DNA from 4 places in the Massilia luteola genome. Region 2 is predicted to be linked to each of the others. Evidence: predicted binding sites of a transcription regulator. Region 2 holds the regulator's gene; each other region holds the start of a gene.
What was found. Region 2 encodes sigma-54, which starts transcription at its own class of promoters, with help from an activator protein. Its sites were predicted from a motif close to TGGCANGNAANCTGCTTT; they were not measured.
Positions count from the first base shown of each region.

Region 1 (4,939 bases), on a different contig from region 2:
GGGTATTGTTTTCCATGTCGATCACGAGCGTATCGCCGCGCTGCGTGGTCGTCACCTTCGCCACGTACCGGCGGTCGCCGGACACCACGAGCGACGGCGTCGGTCCCTGGTGCAGGTTCAGGCGGATCACGCCGCCCAGGTGCACTTTTGACACGCTGGCATCGACATTACGGTTTTCGCGGACGAGGTCGTCGGCCACGGCGGCATGCGCGCCGATTGCCAGGGTGGTGGCGAGGATGGCGCTCTTGATCAGTTTGTTCATGTCGGGTCTCCGTTGGTTTGCTGTTGAAAGCACTATAGGCAATCGCGCTGGCTGGAACCCGGCGATTGCGACGGATGGCAGCATTGGCGGTACAGGCCGCGAAATCGCCGCATTTCCCCGCAAATCATCCGATCGCACTTGGATTCTCCCATCCCGCCGCCATGTTCTGTCGACAGCGAGGCGCATGCCGGACGATGAGAGCGCAATGATGAAAGACGAACACTACGATGTGCTGGACGTGAACGGCGGCCGTCCCGTCAAGATGTGGACGCGCGGCGTCCCGGTGGAAGAGGAAGCGAAACGCCAGCTGGCCAACACGGCGCGCATGCCGTTCATTTATAAACACATGGCGGCAATGCCCGACGTCCACCTGGGCAAGGGCTCGACGATCGGCAGCGTGATTCCCACGTTGGGTGCGGTGATCCCGGCCGCGGTCGGCGTCGATATCGGCTGCGGCATGATGGCGGCCAAGACGACCCTGAGCGCGAACGACCTGCCCGACAATCTGGGCCTGCTCCGCAGCGCCATCGAGCGCTCGGTGCCGCACGGGATCTCGCCCAGGACGCGCGGTGTCAAAGGACGCGACCAGGGATCGTGGGATACGCCGCCGCAAGCCGTCGACCAGGCCTGGATGGCGCTGAAGGACGAGTTCGACGTCATCTGCCAAAAGACGCCCAGGCTGAAGCACACGAACAATTACAAGCACCTGGGCACGCTGGGCAGCGGCAACCACTTCATCGAGATCTGCCTCGACGAACAGGGTTTCGTCTGGTTCATGCTGCACTCCGGCTCGCGCGGCGTCGGCAATGCGATCGGCACGCACTTCATCGAACTGGCCAAGCAGGACATGCGCACGCACCTCGCCAATTTACCGGACCAGGATCTGGCCTATCTCAAGGAAGGCACGCAACACTACGACGATTACGTCGAGGCCGTCGGCTGGGCCCAGAAATTCGCACGGGTGAACCGCGAAGTGATGATGCAAAACCTGATCGCGGCCGTGCGCACGGTCATCAAAAAACCGTTCGAAACGCATGTGGAAGCCGTGAACTGCCATCACAACTACGTGCAGAAGGAACACCACTTCGGCAGGGACGTGCTGGTCACGCGCAAAGGCGCCGTGTCGGCGCGCGAGGGCGAACTGGGCATCATTCCGGGGTCGATGGGGGCGAAGAGCTACATCGTGCGCGGCAAGGGCAATCCGGAGAGCTTCCACAGCTGCAGCCACGGCGCCGGCCGCACGATGAGCCGCACCGAGGCCAAGCGCCGCTACTCGGTCGAGGACCAGGTGCGCGCCACCGAGGGCGTCGAATGCCGCAAGGATGCCGCCGTCATCGACGAGATCCCGATGGCCTACAAGGACATCGACGCGGTGATGCGGGCGCAGAGCGACCTCGTCGAAGTCGTGCACACCCTGAAGCAGATCGTCTGTGTGAAAGGGTGAGGGAGCGGGGATGATCGAACTGGACGGCGCGGCCGGCGAGGGCGGCGACTACGCCTTCGCCATCGGCACGGCCGGCAGTTGTACATTGGTCAAGATGATGGTCGCGCTCGCGGGCTGTGGCGGCTTCACGCTGGACGAGGTGTCGATGCGTGCGCGCACCAATGCACAGGTGATCGAGACCTCCTCTCCGTACGTTTCGGTGTCGAACGGCACGATGGTGTGGATCGCTGCACGGTGACGTTGCGCTGATGCCGTATTTATTTCTTCTCAAACAATTATATTGGTCCAGGTAATTTGCAGATATGCACATTAGCGTCGAATAATTTTACATTTATATTGCATAGGCGAAATTCTCTATATAAATCAAATGCATTTTGTTACTGGCATAGGTTTTGCTTTTATCGGCCTCGGGTACTTTTGATAAACGTTTCAGATTAACCAGGAACCGAGAATGAAATTCAAAACCACTGCCGCCATGCTGGCACTGGCTGTTTTTGCAACGGGCGCACAAGCGACCGACCTGTCGTTTACGGGTCACTTCAATCATGACAATGACGTGCAAAGCTTCATCTTCACGGTGAGCGGCGCGTCGACGGTGAGGTTGCGCAGCTGGTCGTATGCCGGCGGCGTCAATGCCCATGGCGACACGATCGCGCGTGGCGGCTTCGATCCGATCCTGGCGTTGTTCGACTCGACGGGCGCCAAGCTGGACGAGCAGGACGACGCCCACTGCCCGGACGTCGCGAGTGATGCGGTGACGGGGCGCTGCTATGACGTCAACTACACGAACGCTCTGGCGGCAGGCACGTATACGGTAACGATCCAGCAATTCGACAACTTCGCCCACGGCGCCAACCTGTCCGACGGCTTCGATTTCGACGGCGTGGCCAACCAGAACTTCCGCAACGGCTTCGTGGATGCGGCCAGCGACAAACGCGATGCGCACTGGGCATTCGATATTCTGAACGTCGACACGGCGGTCGTGACGCCGCCGGCGGATGTGCCGGAGCCTGCGTCGCTGATGCTGCTGGGCATTGGCGCGCTGGCGGTGGCGGGGCGTCGCAAGCGTCCGTAAACAGAGCTGAGTAGATAAAACAAAAGGGTTACGAGCGTGGGCTCGTAACCCTTTGTTCTTGCTGCATATTCTTGGTGCCGGCTGCAGGACTCGAACCCGCCACCTGATGATCATAAATCAACTACAAACTCCCGTAATCAACAGGATTTTTAAATAAAATCAAAAGCTTAGCTTACCCGGCTGTACCGCATCTTACCACGCCTTACCGCTGTCAGTGCAGCCGATTTGCAGCAAGGGGCCTCAGCGAACTTGATGAAGTCAAGTCTACCCAAACCGCTGCGGCTGCTACGATAGTCGAAGCTGAAACTTGAGTAGCGGTAAAAATAGGGCTACTGGTCTTCAGCTTGTCGGGCGCTGCGGCAGAGCCTTGCTAACCGCAAACGGCAAGGCCGTCGGCAGCTGCCCGCGCTACTTTGCTTCAGTTATGGGTTTCTTCCGGACCACTTCGCGGTACAGACGGCCCGACACGAGTCACATAAGTACGGCCACGGCGTCCCTAACAAAATCCATTTTGCGTCACCGCGAGGGCATTGCCCTGGATGCCCAGACACAAGATTTTCCGCAGGATTCCATACTCAATCAAATGATAAAATTAACTTATTTATAATTATTTTTGGGAGGCCTCCTTGAAACCGCTCATAGTCATCGGGGACAAAACGAGCCATGGCGGCACCGTCATCACATGTTCGCCGTTTTCCAATACACACGGTAAAGGGTGGGCCCGGGTCGGCGACATGGTGTCCTGCCCCCGTTGTCGCGGCGTCTTTCCTATTGCCGAGGGGGACCAGAGCTTGGTCGACGACGGAAAGGCCGTCGCGTACGCCGGCTGCAAAACTGCCTGCGGCGCCACACTCATCGCCAGCCAGATGTTTTCGTTCACCGAGCCCTCGAGTGGGGCAGGGCAGGGCGCTATTCCCGCCACAGTGAACGATTCGTTGATGCATGGATTTGGTCATGTTGGCGCGGGATTCGCCAGCGCGTACGAAGAGGAGTCGGCCGTAGCGAGTGGCGCGCAGTTCCGCGGTCGGTTCCAACTGGTCGACGCAACCACAGGCGAACCGGTTCGCGACCAGGCCGTACGCGTGCGCTCCACGGGAGGCCACTATCTCACCGGCCGCACGGACGGAAATGGCTTCACGACATGGGTGGAGCGCGATGCGCGCGAAGCGTTGGCGTTCGACCTTATCGAGGACGGTAAGGCATGACTGGACCAGCGAACACTCCACCAGACGGAAAACCGCCGCTGGCCACCGGCGATATGTCTCCGGAAGGCTCGACCACTGTCGTGCCCATCAACAAGCCGAAGCTCGACTACTCCGACAAGAAAGTCCTGTGCTCCGCGATGTGCCAGTGTCAGACTCAGCCGAACATTGGCGTGGACGGGCGCCGGCTCAAGCAGGAGTGTGTTTCAGGCCGGCTCAAGGCACTCGATGCGACGCTCCAGCACACGAGTCCGTACAAGGCCGAGTTCACCTATGACATGACGAAGCGCCCGCCAGAGCCCTTCCTCGACAAGGAAGTCGACACGAAGGCGCGCACGCTCTGGCCCGGCTGGACGAATACGCTCTGGCCGAAGGACCCGTCCCGGCCGCCGTACAAAGCCGGCCGCGGCTATACGCGCCGGCCGGATGTGGTCATCGTCAAGGACCCGATGAAGCCGCCCACCCAGGACAACATCAAGCAGGTGGTCGAGATGAAGTTCCCGGACGACGAATACCGCCCGCGCCAGCGCGAGGACTACATCGTCATCGCTGGCGACGAATCGAAGATGGTGCCTCTTGAACTCAAGGACTGCGACTGCAACCAGCGCGAGCCCGATAAGTCCAAGGTACCGGTTGAGCAGTTGGGCCCGGCCGCCGCGATTCTTGGCATAATCTACATGGTAGTGACGAAGCGGCCGCCACCAGTGCCCGCGTATTAAGGACAGGACATGACGGAATTACCCTTCGACCCGCTCGAGCTGATGCGTACCAACCCCGAGGCCATGAACGTGCCCGGCGGCGTGCTCACCAAGCAAGGGCCGCAGAAGTACGTTGGCTGCGTGCCGGCTATCGCGGGCACGCTTTTCTTCGTGGATGCACACCTGCCGGACGTGCGCGCCGCCATCGTCGAGTGCTTTGACGACTACCAGACGACCGCGAATCCCCAACTGACTTGG
Region 1 is NZ_JAXOFN010000007.1:101,593-106,531, forward strand. Features, by position in the region: gene U9J41_RS10440 (GIN domain-containing protein) at 1-262, opposite strand, end outside; gene U9J41_RS10445 (RtcB family protein) at 471-1,706, shown strand; gene U9J41_RS10450 (hypothetical protein) at 1,717-1,944, shown strand; gene U9J41_RS10455 (DVUA0089 family protein) at 2,158-2,781, shown strand; gene U9J41_RS10460 (PAAR domain-containing protein) at 3,408-3,986, shown strand; gene U9J41_RS10465 (VRR-NUC domain-containing protein) at 3,983-4,702, shown strand; gene U9J41_RS10470 (type VI immunity family protein) at 4,712-4,939, shown strand, end outside.
Region 1: U9J41_RS10455 (DVUA0089 family protein) is a predicted target of sigma-54. The motif match lies at 2,088-2,105, and genes of this name have one in related genera.

Region 2 (4,939 bases):
ACAAGTCCGTAGGGTGGGCAACCTTTGCCCACGCGCAGAGGCAAACGACCGGATCACAGGTCGCGCAGCGGATGCGCGTGCGCCGGCCACACGGGCGCGAAGAACCACGCGACCATCTCCGGCGTGACGTCGGCCAGCAGCGGCGGATTCCAGCGCGGCGCATTGTCCTTGTCGATCACGAGCGCGCGCACGCCCTCCAGCACTTCGCCGTGTTCGAAGGTGCGGCGCACGAGCGAGCGTTCCATGCGCAGGCAGTCGGCCACGCCGAGACTGGCGCCGCGCACGAGCATCTCGCGCGTCACCGACATCATCAGCGGCGAGCGCTGGCGCATCGTGGCCAGCGTCTTTTGCGCGAACGGGTTCGCGTCCGTCTCCAGCGACGCCATCACGGCCGCCACGGAATCCGCGCCGAAGTGGCGGTCGATCGCATCGCGCTGCGCCGCCAGCTCGCCCGTGCCGGCCTGCGCCGCATACGGCGCCGCGAACGCGCGGATCGCGGCGGCCAGTTGCGCGCCCGGCGTCGCGTCGACCAGCGCGCGCAGGGCATCCAGCTGCGCCGACGGCACGAACACGTCGGCCAGCCCCACGTAGATGGCGTCCGCGGCGCCGATGGTCACGCCGGTCACGCCGAGGTAGTGGCCCAGGCGGCCCGGCGCATGCGACAGGAAATGGCTGCCGCCCACGTCCGGAAACAGGCCGATGTTCACCTCGGGCATGGCAATTTTGGAACGCTCCGTCACGATGCGCAGGCCGCAGTCCGGCCCGCCCTGGGCGATGCCCATGCCGCCGCCCATCACGACGCCGTCCATCAGCGCGATATACGGCTTCGGATAAAAATGGATCAGGTGGTTGAGGGCGTATTCCTCGGTGAAGAAATCTTCCAGCAGCGGGCTGCCCGTCCGCGGCGTGGCCCTGCCGGCCTCGTGGAAGAAGCGGATGTCGCCGCCGGCACATAACGCCTTCTCGCTCGTGCTCGTAATGACGACGGCGTCCACGCCGGCATCCCCGCGCCAGGCGAGCAAGGCCGCGGTGAGCGCGCGGACCATGTCCAGCGACAGCGAGTTGAGGGCTTTGGGGCGGTCCAGGGTGATGATGCCGGTGCGGTTGGCGACCCGCGTTTGCACGTGTTCGGTCATGTCTCGTGTTATTGAAGTGTTATTGGAATAAGCAGAACCGCATTCTAACGCGCATGGGTGGCGCATAAAATCGAAAAGGGCGCCGATGCGCCCTTTGTCATTGATGCTGCTGCACGCGTGGCATCACGCGGCGGCGGGTTCTTCCTCTCCCCCTTCGGACATGCGCTTGATGCACGCGTTGTCATGATCCTTGAGCATTTGCTTGTACTTGACGACCTGGCGGTCGAGGCGGTCCATCAGCATGTCGATCGCGGCATATAAATCGTGCGCGGCACTGGCGACATGGACGATCTTGCCTGCGAGACGCAGATTGATCTCGGCTTTCTGGCGTTTTTCTTTCTCGGTGAGATTGTCGATGCAGAGGATGACGTGGGAGTCAATCACTTGATCGAAATGGCGGGTAATGCGTTCAAGCTTGTTCTGTACGTATTCTCGGATTGCTGGGGTTACATCGAGATGATGTCCGCTGATAGTGAGATTCATACACACTCCTTTGAAGATTCGCTGCCGTGCCGTGCGCGCATCCGGGCATGGAGGCAGCGTTGTTGCCAGAGCTTGCTGCAAGAGCTTGCTACTAGAGCTCGCTACAAGGATTTGCGGAGACTGACGGGAGGGATCTTCAGCGCCTCACGGTATTTGGCGACCGTGCGCCGCGCGATAACCATTCCCTGTTCCCCTAGCATCTCCGCGATCTTGCTGTCGGATAAAGGGTTCTTGGGGTCTTCTGCTCCTGTGAGTTGTACGATGAGGGCCCGTATTGCCGTCGACGATGCTTCGCCTCCCGCTTCGGTGGCAACGTGACTCCCGAAGAAATACTTCAACTCGAACATGCCGTGCGGGGTCAGCATGTATTTCTGAGTTGTGACTCGAGAAATTGTGCTCTCGTGTAGACCTAGTGTATCAGCTATCTCACGTAAAACAAGGGGCCGCATTGCGACGGCGCCATGCGAGAAAAAGTTGCGCTGGCGATCCACAATGGCCTGGGCCACGCGCAGGATCGTGTCGAAGCGCTGACGCATATTCTTGATGAGCCACTTGGCTTCCTGCAACTGTGCTCCCAGCTGGGATTCCGATTTCCCCTGCTTCATCAGCGCCGCATACACGCTGTTGACGCGCAGGCGCGGCATCACTTCCGGATTCAGCTGCACGCTCCAGCCGTCCTTGGCGCGGCGCACGATCACGTCCGGCACGACGAAGTCTGACACATCCGACGCGAACGCCGCGCCCGGATGCGGATTGCACTGGCGGATGATGGTCTGGGCTTCGCGCAGGTCTTCGTCGTCGCAGTCCAGCGCCTTTTTCAGCTTGTTGAATTCGCGCTGCGCGAACCACGTCAGGTATTTCTCGACGATGACCAGCGCCATGCGCCGCGTGACGAGCGGCACGCCGGGCATGCGCCGGATCTGCAGGGCCAGGCATTCTGCCGCGCTGCGCGCGCCCACGCCGGGCGGGTCCATGCTCTGCACGAGGGCCAGCGCCATGCGCAGTTCCTCGAACTCGATCTCCAGTTCGGCCGGCAGGCGCGCGTGGATGTCGTCCAGCGGTTCGTCCAGATAACCATTGTCGTCCAGCGCGTCGACGACGAGTTCCACCAGCGCGCAGTCGCGCGCCGCGCAGCACGTCATGCGGACCTGTTCCATCAGGTGCTCGCGCAAGGTGACCGGGCTCGCTTCCAGCTGCGGACGGCCGTCCTCGTCCTCGCCGCCGCTGCCGCTGCTGCGGCCGAATTCGCCCCAGTCCTCGCCGCCTTCGCTGCCGGCGCCTTCGCCGCTGTCGCCGCCGGCATCGGCGCCGCTCTCGCCGCTGCCGTTCTCGGCGGGCGCGCCGCCCTCCGCGCTCGGCCCCTGCGCGGCCGGCGCCTCACCGGCCTGCATCGATGCCGGCGCGCTGTTGATGGCGCCGTCGGCCAGCAGGCGTACGGAGCGGTCGAGCGGATCGTCGAGCCGTTCGAGCAACGGGTTCTCGCTCAGGGCCTGCTCGATTTCCTGGTGCAGCTCGAGAGTCGACAGCTGCAGCAGCCGGATCGACTGCTGGAGTTGCGGCGTCAGTGCAAGGTGCTGTGAAGTCTTGAGTTGCAGCGTCTGTTTCATGACTACATTCGGAAGTGTTCGCCCAGGTAGACGCGCCGCACCGATTCATTGGCGATGATGTCGTCGGGACGGCCGGATGCCAGCACCGCCCCCTGGTTGATGATGTAGGCGCGGTCGCAGATGCCCAGCGTCTCGCGCACATTGTGGTCCGTGATCAGCACGCCGATGCCGCGCTCCTTCAGGAAGCGCACGATACGTTGGATCTCGATGACCGCAATTGGATCCACGCCGGCGAACGGTTCGTCGAGCAGCACGAAGCGCGGATTCGTCGCGAGGGCGCGCGCGATCTCCACGCGCCGCCGTTCCCCGCCCGACAGCGACAGGGCCGGGCTCTCGCGCAGCTTTTCGATCTGCAGCTCGGTCAGCAGCTCGTCGAGGCGTTCGGCGATGCGCGTCTTGGTGAGCGGCTTGCCGTTCTCGCGCTGCAATTCCAGCACGGCGCGGATGTTCTCTTCCACCGTCAGCTTGCGGAACACGGACGCTTCCTGCGGCAGGTACGACAGTCCCAGCAGGGCGCGCCGGTGGATCGGCAGGCTCGTGACGTCGGTGCCGTTGATGTCGATGCTGCCGGCATCCGACGGCACCAGGCCCACGATCATGTAGAACGACGTCGTCTTGCCGGCACCGTTCGGGCCCAGCAGGCCGACGACTTCGCCGCACGCGACCTGCAGCGACACGTCGCGCACCACCAGGCGCTTGCCATAGCTCTTCTGCAGGCCGTTGACGACCAGCGTGCTGCCGCCGCATTCGGCCGGCGGGATGTCCGTATGGGCCTCCATCGTGCGGACCTCCGTCATTGCTTGCCCGCCGGCGTGGCACCCGCGGCCGGCGCGGGCGTGCGGCGCGGCTGCAGCGTGATGCTGCCGCGGCCATTGCCGGGCTTGTCCGCGCCGCTGGCGTCGTTGCGGCCGACCAGCACTTCCTTGCGGTTATCGTAGGAGATGAATTCGTTGTCCATTTCCTGCGTGACCTTCTGGCCTTCGAGCTGGCGGATCATGGCTTTCGAGAACAGCTTCACGAGGTCGTTGCGTTCGTCGTATTCGATGCGCTGGGCCTGGCCTTCGTCCCACAGGTCGGGGCCGCCGTCGCGCTTCTGGCGGAAGGTCGCGAGCTTGCCCGGATCCGCGGTCAGGATGAACGTGTGATAACCGTCCGGCGCTTCCTTGACCTCGGCGCGGTCCGACTTGAGGACCATGGTGCCGCGCGTGATGATCACGTTGCCGGTGACGACATAGTTCTGCGTCACCAGGTCGCTGTTGGCCTTGTCGTACTTGATGTTGACCGGCTTGAGGGCGTCCGCCCTCTCGGCCGAAGCAGCCAGCGGCACCAGCAGGAACATGGCGGCGGCGAGTATTTTCTTCATTCGTTTATCCTCTCAATTGGCTTCAGCGCGGCGGGCGCGGTGGGCGCGGCGGATAGGTGGCCGAGCCGCGGCCGCCCAGCGCGATCTGCTGGGTGGCGTTGTTGGCCTCCATGCCCACGGCGTCGATCGACGCGCTGCCGAGCGTCATGTGGACCGGCCGGTCGGTCTTGGCGATCTCGTCGTCCGTCAGCAAGGTCAGGACCTCGGTGCGGATCCGCAGCGGCTGCGACGTCGCGTTGCCGGGGCGCTGGATGTCGACGTTGCCGGTCAGGTCGATCTGGTTCTGGTTCTGGTTGACGAGCGCGTGCTCCGCCGTCATCGTCATGGGCGGGTGTTCGGCCGTGAGGCTC
Region 2 is NZ_JAXOFN010000005.1:148,524-153,462, forward strand. Features, by position in the region: gene U9J41_RS08520 (enoyl-CoA hydratase/isomerase family protein) at 54-1,136, opposite strand; gene hpf (ribosome hibernation-promoting factor, HPF/YfiA family) at 1,260-1,619, opposite strand; gene U9J41_RS08530 (RNA polymerase factor sigma-54) at 1,721-3,226, opposite strand; gene lptB (LPS export ABC transporter ATP-binding protein) at 3,229-4,023, opposite strand; gene lptA (lipopolysaccharide transport periplasmic protein LptA) at 4,020-4,589, opposite strand; gene lptC (LPS export ABC transporter periplasmic protein LptC) at 4,612-4,939, opposite strand, start outside.

Region 3 (4,939 bases), on a different contig from region 2:
ACAGCTCAACATTATCACTAATTATCACGTGCCGCCAGCAGATCACAGGCGCTGCGCTCCGCTCCCTTGCTCCGACAGTTCGTCCAGCGGATTGCGCAGCCGGCACGCGTCGATGGAAAGGCAGCCGCAGCCGATGCAATCGTCCAGCTGGTCGCGCAGGCGCGTCAGCTGGGCGATGCGTTGGTCGAGCTCGCGCCGCCACAGGCTGGAGAGGCGGGTCCAGTCGGCCTTCGTGGGCGTGCGTTCTTCCGGCAGCGACGCGAGCGCCGCGCTGATTTGCGCGAGCGGGATGCCGATGCGCTGGGCGACCTTGATGACGGCCACGCGGCGCAGCACGTCGCGGCCGTAGCGCCGCTGCCCGCCCGCGCTGCGCCGGCTCGCGATCAAGCCTTTCGATTCATAGAAATGGAGGGCCGACACGGCCACGCCGGCGCGCCGCGCGAGTTCTCCCACCGTCAACGGCCGCCCGATGTCGGCCGGATCCAGCTTCGCCATAAAAACCCCTTGACCTCAAGTTAAGTTGAGGTTCTACACTGCTTCCGAACCCGACGCAACCGGCGCAACCGGGCGCAACCACAAGGAGAACCGCATGAACGATTACCTGGGCACCATCGCGACGAACAAGGCACTGGTGAGGACGTTGTACGAAGATTGCATCAACGGGCGCGACCTGGACCGGCTGGAGACGCTGATCGCCCCGGATTTCGCCGGCCCGCGCGGCGAACGGGGCCCGCGCGAATTCCGCGCGACCATCGAAGCCGTGCTGACCGGCTTTCCCGCCGTGCGCTTCGAATTGCACGACCTCATCGGCGAAGCGGACCGGGTCGCGGTCCGCTGGACGTTCCGCGCCGTGCACGGCGGCCGCTTCGTCGGCCTGAAACCCAGCCTCGCCGAGGTGACGCAGGAAGGCAATGTGATCTACCAGTTGCGCGACGGCTTGATCGTCCGCGCGTGGCTGCAGGCCGACCGGCTGGGCGTGCTGCAGCAGATCGGCGCCGTGCCGCGCACGTTCGCGGAGGCGGCCGGACCGCGGCCGATCTAGGACGCGGCCGCCCGCTCGACGCATCGCACCCGTCCTGGTCCGTCCGCTTCGATTCGCGCTCCGGCCCCGTTCGGGCAAGGTAGGCGCTTAAGCTTTCTTGCGGCGCGCCATGACGAGACCCGCCAGACCCAGGCCGAGCAGGGCGACCGAGGCCGGTTCCGGGACATTGCTGCGCGGTGCGTTGACGACGATGTTGTCGTACAGCGCGCGAACGTACGGGTCGCCGGATGACGTCAACGTGACCGACGCCAGATGATTGAAGCCCGCGTCCAGGTTCAATGTTGTCCAGGACGTGAGGTCGCGCAGATCGGTGAACGTTTGCGAGACCTGGGTGGCGTCTGCGTGGATGCCGGTCACCGTGATCGTCGCGGTTCTGCTCATGGAGTCACCGATCATGCTGGTCAGGTAAGCGTTATCGAATTCGAAAGACTGCAGCGAGAACGTGCTGTTGTCGGCGCTCCGCAGATTGATGCCGGTCGTGCTGAAGCTGTTCGACCACGTCCCCAGGTATATGGTGCCATTTTTGGTGAAATTGACGCCGTCAAAATTGCTCATCGACCCGATGCTGTTGCCACTTTGCTTTGGCGTAACAATGAAACCGTTCGACGTAATGCTTGGCACGAAGTAGCTATCGTTTGGAGCATTGTTGAAATCAATAACAGTAGCGTGAGCCTGTACACCGGCGGCAGCCAACAAAGTTGCGATAAAGAATTTTTTCATGGCCGAATCCCTGGAATAGTTATGTAGTGGGATTTATAGCAAGTCTCATGCCATTGGGAAATTCTTTTTACGCATCAGCAACTTAAGTATCTGTCAGCGCGCGTAAATGCCCGGAGTGTAAAATTTTCCGACACGCAAAGGGCTGTTCGGGATGCGCACCTGCGCCGCGCCGGATCCAGTTGGACATGAGAGATCGGCTCGCGCGCAAGCGGCAAGACCGCGGCCGTCCTAGGACGCGGCCACCTGCTCGCGCAGCGCCGGCAGCGCCGCGCCCTGCTCGTCGAACAGCCAGGCCCGCGCCGGATCGAAGCGCAGGCGCACCGGCGTGCCCGGCGCCGGCAGCGGGACGTCCGGCGGGCATTTGGCACACACCATGCCGTCCACGCCGTCGACCTGCACGTATACGAGCGTCACGTCGCCCAGGTATTCGGCGAGCGCGAGGCGGCCCGGGATGCCGGTGTCGCCCGCGACGTTCAGGCGCAGGTGCTCGGGCCGCACGCCCAGGGTCAAGGCGGCGCCGGCAGCGGCCTGGCTCGCATCCGCCGCCACCTGCGCCATGCCGCCGCCGGGCACGCGCACGGTCGCGAGGCCGCCGGTGTGGCCGGCCAGCGTCGCGGGAAACGCATTCATGCGGGGCGAGCCGAGGAAGCCCGCGACGAACAGGTTCGCCGGCCGCTCGTACAGTTGCAGCGGCGTGCCGGCCTGCTCGATGCGGCCGCCGTTGAACACGACGATCTTCTGGCCGAGGGTCATCGCCTCGACCTGGTCGTGGGTCACGTAGATCATCGTGGCCCGCAGGTCCTTGTGCAGGCGCGCCAGTTCCACGCGGGTCTGGGCGCGCAGCGCGGCGTCCAGGTTCGACAGCGGTTCGTCGAACAGGAAGACTTCCGGCTTGCGCACGATCGCGCGGCCGATCGCCACGCGCTGGCGCTGGCCTCCGGACAGGGCCTTCGGCTTGCGCTCCAGCAGGTGCGCGATCTGCAGGATGTCCGCCGCATGGCGCACGCGCGCGCCGATCTCCGCCTTCGGCACCCTGGCCAGCCTGAGTGCGAACCCCATGTTCTCCGCCACCGTCATGTGCGGGTACAGCGCATAGCTCTGGAACACCATCGCGATGCCGCGCCGCGCGGGTTCGATCGTGTTGCTGACGACGCCCCCGAGCTCCAGCGTGCCGTCCGTGATGTCTTCCAGGCCCGCGATCATGCGCAGCAAGGTCGACTTGCCGCAGCCGGACGGGCCGACGAAGACGACGAACTGGCCGTCCTCGATGTCCAGGTCGACGCCCTTGATGACGGGGTTGTCGCCATACGTCTTGCGGATGCCGCGCAGCTTCACCGATGCCATACCATCTCCAACTCCTTATCCTTTCAATCCGCTCGCCGCGAGGAAGCCCTGCGTCACGCGGCGCTGGAACAACACGTACGCGAGGGCGACAGGCAAGGCGCCCAGCAGCGCGGCCGCCATCAGCTGGGCATAGCGTACACCGAACGCGTCGTACGTCTGCGTGAGCCCGAGCGGGATCGTCATCATATCGTTCGACGTGACGATGATGAACGGCCAGAGAAAATTATTCCAGGCCGCGATGAACGTCACGATCGCCATCGCCCACACGATGTTGCCCGAGAGCGGCAGGTAGACGCTCCACAGCACGCGCAGCGGCCCCGCGCCGTCCATCACGGCGGCCTCGCGGAAGTCGGCCGGAATCGCGTCGAAGAACTGCTTGAACACATAGATCACCACCGGCGACACCACCTGCGGCAGCACGATGCCCGCATACGAATTGATGAGCCCCAGTTGGTGCATCGTGCGGAACAGCGGCACGAGCAGCGCCTCGAACGGCAGCAGGAAGCCGAGCATCGCGATGCCGAACACGATGCCGCGGCCGCGGAAGCGCAGCTGCGAGAACGCGTACGCGGACGTCAGGCTGATCGCCATCGTCACGACGGTCACCAGCAGCGCGACGATGAAGCTGTTGGCCAGCCAGCGCACGACGTTGCCGGCGCCCAGCGTGCGGCGGTAGGCGTCCAGCGTCCAGTCCTGCGGTAGCCAGTGGAACTGGCTCGCCACCGTTTCCAGCTCCGGCCGCAGCGACGTGGAGAGTGCCCACAGCAGGGGGAACGCCCACAGCGCGGCGAGCACGATGGCGCAGGCGGCACCGGCGATGGACCAGATCGATGCCTTCATGCGTCCCTCCCCGCCAGCCACCTGCCGATCCACGCCTGCAGCAGCGACAGCAGGATCACGATCGCGACGAACGCCATCGCCACCGCCGCCGCGTAGCCGGCGTCGCTCTGCGTGAACGCCGTCTCGTACATATAGTGCAGCGCCACGCGCGTGGTGTTGAACGGGCCGCCGCTCGTGAGGATGTAGGTCTGCCCGAAGACTTTCAAGGACGCGATCAGTTGCAGGATCACGGCCGTCGAGACGACCGGTCGCAGCGCCGGCCACGTGATCGCGCGGAACAGCGTGAAGCCGCGCGCGCCGTCCAGCGCGGCCGCTTCGTACAGCTCGGCGGGGATGTTGCGCAGGCCGGCGAGGAACAGCAGCATGTTGAAGCCGACCGTCCACCAGATCGTGCCGATGGCGACGGCCGGCAGTGCCCAGTGCGGGTCGGCGAGCCACGCGCGCCCGCCGCCGAGGATGTGGTTGACGACGCCGGACGACGGCTGCAGCATCCAGTCCGCGATCAAGGTCATGACGGAGATCGGCAGCACGAACGGCAGGAAGAACGTGCCCTGGAGCCAGCCCTGCGCGCCCGTGAAGCGGTCGACGAGCATGGCCATCAGGAGGCCGAGGGCGCACAGCGGGGGCACCGTCAGCAGCGCAAAATAAAACGTGTTGCCGACCGAATCCCAGAACGACGGGTCGTTCAGCAGGGTGTGATAGTTGTCCAGGCCGATGAAGGCGCTGGTGCGCGTCAGGCTGCTCTCCGTGAGGCTGAGCCAGAGCGTTTCCAGCGCGGGCAGGAAGAAGAACAGGCCGAAGGCGACGAGGAACGGCGCCAGCAGCAGCCAGGCGGGCACCGTGTCGCGCCGGGCCGTCGTGGGGCCGGCGCTGCGTGTCGGTGTGATGTCGGCGCGTCGCATGCGGGCCTCAATAGCGCGGCGGGCGCTTGCGCACGAGGCGCGCCGCTTCCGTCTCGAACCGGTGCACGGCCTGCGCCGGCGTCAGGTAGCC
Region 3 is NZ_JAXOFN010000002.1:335,558-340,496, forward strand. Features, by position in the region: gene soxR (redox-sensitive transcriptional activator SoxR) at 43-495, opposite strand; gene U9J41_RS04530 (ester cyclase) at 590-1,042, shown strand; gene U9J41_RS04535 (PEP-CTERM sorting domain-containing protein) at 1,130-1,762, opposite strand; gene U9J41_RS04540 (ABC transporter ATP-binding protein) at 1,991-3,106, opposite strand; gene U9J41_RS04545 (carbohydrate ABC transporter permease) at 3,122-3,946, opposite strand; gene U9J41_RS04550 (carbohydrate ABC transporter permease) at 3,943-4,848, opposite strand; gene U9J41_RS04555 (extracellular solute-binding protein) at 4,856-4,939, opposite strand, start outside.
Region 3: U9J41_RS04535 (PEP-CTERM sorting domain-containing protein) is a predicted target of sigma-54. The motif match lies at 1,798-1,815, and genes of this name have one in related genera.

Region 4 (4,939 bases), on a different contig from region 2:
CGATGAAGGCCAGCGCGGCGGGAGTCGCGGTCACGCGTTCGATATTGGATGTCATGGCGCTTGGACGGTAAATCAGAAGAAGCCCAGCGCTTTCGGGCTGTAGCTCACCAGCAGGTTCTTGGTCTGCTGGTAGTGGTCGAGCATCATCTTGTGATTCTCGCGGCCGATGCCCGACTGCTTGTAGCCGCCGAACGCGGCGTGGGCCGGGTACAGGTGATAGCAGTTGGTCCACACGCGGCCCGCCTGGATCGCGCGGCCGACGCGGAAGGCGCGGCTGCCGTCGCGCGTCCACAGGCCGGCGCCCAGGCCGTACAGCGTGTCGTTTGCGATGCGCAGCGCGTCCGCCTCGTCCTTGAACGTCGTCACCGACACGACCGGGCCGAAGATCTCTTCCTGGAAGATGCGCATGCTGTTGTCGCCCTTGAACACGGTCGGACGCACGTAGTAGCCGCCGGCCAGGTCGCCGTCGTGCGTGGCCTGCCCGCCGCCCGCCAGCACCTGCGCGCCTTCCTGGCGGCCGATGTCGAGGTAGGACAGGATCTTTTCCAGTTGTTCCTTCGACGCCTGGGCGCCGATCATCGTGCCCTCGTCGAGCGGGTTGCCGGCCTTGATCTGCGCCACGCGCGCCAGCGCGCGCTCGATGAACTTCTCGTAGATCGATTCCTGGATCAGCACGCGCGACGGACACGTGCACACCTCGCCCTGGTTCAGCGCGAACATCGCGAAGCCTTCCAGGCATTTGTCGAAGAAGTCGTCGTCCGCGTCCATCACGTCGGCGAAGAAGATATTCGGCGACTTGCCGCCCAATTCCAGCGTCACGGGGATCAGGTTCTGCGCGGCGTACTGCATGATCAGGCGGCCGGTACCCGTCTCGCCGGTGAAGGCGATCTTGGCGATGCGCTTGCTCGACGCGAGCGGCTTGCCCGCTTCCAGGCCGAAGCCGTTGACGACGTTCAGGACGCCGGCCGGCAGCAGGTCGGCGATCAGCTCGACCAGCACCATGATCGAGGCCGGGGTCTGCTCGGCCGGTTTCAGCACGACGCAGTTGCCGGCGGCGAGCGCGGGGGCCAGCTTCCACACGGCCATCAGGATCGGGAAGTTCCACGGGATGATCTGACCGACGACGCCCAGCGGTTCGTGGAAGTGGTAGGCGTAGGTCTCGTCGTCGATGGTCGAGATGGCGCCTTCCTGCGTGCGAATGCAGCTGGCGAAATAGCGGAAGTGGTCGATCGCGAGCGGAATGTCGGCCGCCATCGTTTCGCGGATCGGCTTGCCGTTGTCGATCGTCTCGGCGGTCGCGATCAGGCGCAGGTTCTGCTCCATGCGGTCGGCGATGCGGTTCAGGATGTTGGCGCGGTCGGCCGGCGACGTCCTGGCCCATGCATCCTTGGCGGCGTGGGCGGCGTCCAGCGCCAGCTCGACGTCTTCCGCCGTCGAGCGCGCGATTTCGCAGAACGGCTGGCCGCTGATCGGCGTGACGTTGGCGAAGTACTCGCCCTTGGCCGGCGCGACGAAGCGGCCACCGATGTAGTTGTCGTAGCGTTGGCGGAACGGATTGGCGACGCCGAGTTTGCTGATGTCCGCGAGATTCATGTCATCCTCTTTCACTATGAGTTGGAATTCGCCGTTGCCGGCGCTGGGTATTCGTTCGCTACATCCCTTCTTTCGCAAACCCCGTGCCAGCCCGCTTTCGCCTGTTTTTGCCGTGCCGGACGGCCCGATGCCGGCCGTTTCTGGTACAGGTGTCCCAAACTTGAACAGGTCAGCGGATCACCACACCCCACGGCAGATGGCCCACCGCGATGTCGCCCGTCTTGCTGCCGGCCGCCGTATCGATCACGGACACGCTGTCCGAGCGCCCGTTCGCCACGTACAGCCGGCTGCCGTCGGGCGTGAGCGCCATGTTCCACGGCCGTTTGCCGACCGCGATCGTGGCGTCCACCACGTTGCGGGTGGCGTCGATGCGCATCACGCTGCCGTCCGCGCCGTTCGACACGAACACGGTCCTGCCGTCCGGTCCGACCGCGATGCCGGCCGGGTTCTTCCCCGCCGGGATCGATGCGATGCTGCGCCGCGTCTCCAGGTCCAGCACGTACACCGCGCCGGCCACCTCGCACGCCACATAGGCGCGCGCGCCGTCCGGACTGAAGCCGATGCCGCGCGGGCGCAGGCCCACGGCGATCGCCCCGACCTGGCGCCGCCCGGCCACGTCGATCACGTCGACCTGCTCCGCGTTCTCGGCCGAGACGAGCAGCCAGCGTCCGTCCGGGCTGAACACGGCGTGCTCGGGATTGCGGCCCTGGACCGGGATGGCGGCGACGACCGTGCGCGCGGCCGCGTCGATGAGCGCCACGCTGTTGGTGTCCTCCACCGCGACGGCGACCCAGCGCCCGTCACGCGATGCATTCACGCCTTCGGGCGAGCTGCCGACGGGGATCGTGGCAAGCAGGGCGCCGCTGGCCGCGTCCAGCACGAGCAGCGCATTGGCGCCGGCGTCCGTCACGTACAGCCGCGTGCCGTGCGGGTCGGCGGCGATGCCGCGCGGGCGCTTGCCGGCCGCGATCTGGCGCACGGCCGCGTTGCTGGCCGTGTCGATGACGCTGATGGTGCCGGATTTTTCGTTGGGGACGTAGGCGAAGGGCGCGGCCTGCGCGGCGCCGCAGGCGCTGGCGCAGGCCAGCAGGACGACGAGGGAACGAATGCGTGACATGATGATCCTCCGGGAGTGAGCGGTACTCCCGGGATTGCAAGCGCCATGCCATGCGAACAGCAAGTTTGCGGGCTGGCAGGTATATTGCATGCGCTGATGGTCGGCGCCCGGACGACAGGGCGGACTATTCGACATGGAGACAAGATGGAACACCGTTTGAACTTCGTGGCGGCGCTGTTCGCCGCCGCCCCACTGGCCTGCGCCGCCGCGCCCGACGTACCCGATGCACCCGATGCGCCCATGAGCGTGGTCGTCGTCAGCGCCACGCGCGCCGAGCACACGAACTTCGACCTGCCGGCCGCCATCGACGTCGTCGGCGCTGACCGCATCGGCGCCGCCCAGCCGCGCGTGAACGCATCCGAGGCGCTGGCCGCCGTGCCGGGCCTGGTCGTGCAGAACCGCCAGAACTATGCGCAGGACCTGCAGATTTCCTCGCGCGGCTTCGGCGCCCGTTCGGCGTTCGGCGTGCGCGGCGTGCGCCTGATCGCGGACGGCGTGCCGGCCACCATGCCGGACGGCCAGGGCCAGGCCGCGACGTTCGACCTCGACATGGCCGAGCGCATCGAGGTCTTGCGCGGCCCGTTCTCCGCGCTGTACGGCAACCATGCGGGCGGCGTCATTCAACTGTTCACGCGCGATCCGCACGGCGCACCGTTTATCGAAACGAACGTCGCGGGCGGCAGCGACGGCATGCGCAAGACGGACGTCAACGCGGGCGGCAAACAGGGCGCCTTCGGCTGGCTGCTGGACGGCTCGCGCTTCGAGACGGACGGCTACCGCGCCCACAGCGCCGCCACGCGCGACCAGGCCTATGCCAAGCTGACGTTCGACACGTCGGCCACGGGCAAGCTGACGGTGACCGCAAGCAGCCTGCGCCAGGACGACACGCAGGATCCGCTCGGCGTGACGTGGGCCACGTTCCAGCGCGACCCGCGCGCGGGCGAGATCGACACGACCGACACGCAGACGCCCAAACGCACGCTGGCCGACCGCTACGACACGCGCAAGAGCATCCACCACCAGCAGATCGGCCTGTCGTGGGATAAAAAATTCGGCACCGACCGCCTGCACGTGACGGTCTACGGCGGCAACCGCAGCGTGATCCAGTACCAGTCGTTCTCGAAAGCGTTCCAGGCGCCGGCCAGCCATTCGGGCGGCGTGGTCGATTTCGATCGCGACTTCTCCGGCGTCGACGCCAACTGGCTGATGGTGCGCCCGCTCGGCGACGGCCTGCTGCGCACGACCCTGGGCCTGGAAGCGGGGAAATCGGACGATGCGCGCAAGGGTTACGAGAACTATGTCGGGACGACGTTCGGCGTGAAGGGCCGGCTGCGCCGCGACGAAGACGACGACGTGCGCAACGTCGACCCTTACCTGCAGCTGGAATGGGAGCGCGGGCCGTGGGTGTTCACGGGCGGCCTGCGCCACAGCCGCGTGAGCTTCGACGTCGCCGACCACTATCTCTCGAACGGCAACGACGGCGGCAGCGTCGACTATCGCCACACGACGCCGCTGCTGGGCGCCCTGTACAAGGTCACGCCCACGTTGAACGTGTACGCCAGCGCGGCGCGCGGCTTCGAGACGCCGACGCTCAACGAAGTGTTCTACTCGGGCACGGGCGGCGGCTTCAATTACCATCTGGGCGCGGCCACGAGCACGCAACTCGAAACCGGCGCCAAGGCCCTCGTCGGCCCGGGCATGCGCGTGAACGCCGCGCTGTTCCAGGTGCGCACGCAGGACGAGCTGGTCGTCGACGGTTCCAGCGGCGGCCGCACCAGCTACCGCAACGCGAGCGCCACGTTGCGCCAAGGCCTGGAGCTGTCGCTCGACGCCGACCTGCGCGCGGGCTTTTCCGCGCGCGTGGCGGCCACGCTGCTGCGCGCGATCTACGACGAGGCATTCACCGGCGTCGCCGCGGGCAATCGCCTGCCGGGCGTGCCGCGAACGAGCGTGTTCGGCGAGCTGGCGTGGAAGGATGCGGACGGCCACCTGCAGGCGGCGCTGGAGACGGTCGCCGGCGGCAAGGTGTATCCGGACGATGCCAACGCCGCGATTCCGGCGCCGGGCTATGCGATCGTCAACGCGCGCGTGCAGGCCAGGCAGGCGCTGGGCGCGTGGCGCGTGCGCGAGTACGCGCGCGTGAACAACGTGTTCGATCGCACGTACGTCGGCTCGGTCATCGTCGGCGACAGCAACAAGCGATATTATGAGCCCGCGCCCGGACGCAAC
Region 4 is NZ_JAXOFN010000054.1:9,429-14,367, forward strand. Features, by position in the region: gene U9J41_RS28495 (DUF779 domain-containing protein) at 1-55, opposite strand, end outside; gene adh (aldehyde dehydrogenase) at 73-1,593, opposite strand; gene U9J41_RS28505 (beta-propeller fold lactonase family protein) at 1,763-2,710, opposite strand; gene U9J41_RS28510 (TonB-dependent receptor family protein) at 2,855-4,939, shown strand, end outside.
Region 4: U9J41_RS28505 (beta-propeller fold lactonase family protein) is a predicted target of sigma-54. The motif match lies at 2,744-2,761, and genes of this name have one in related genera.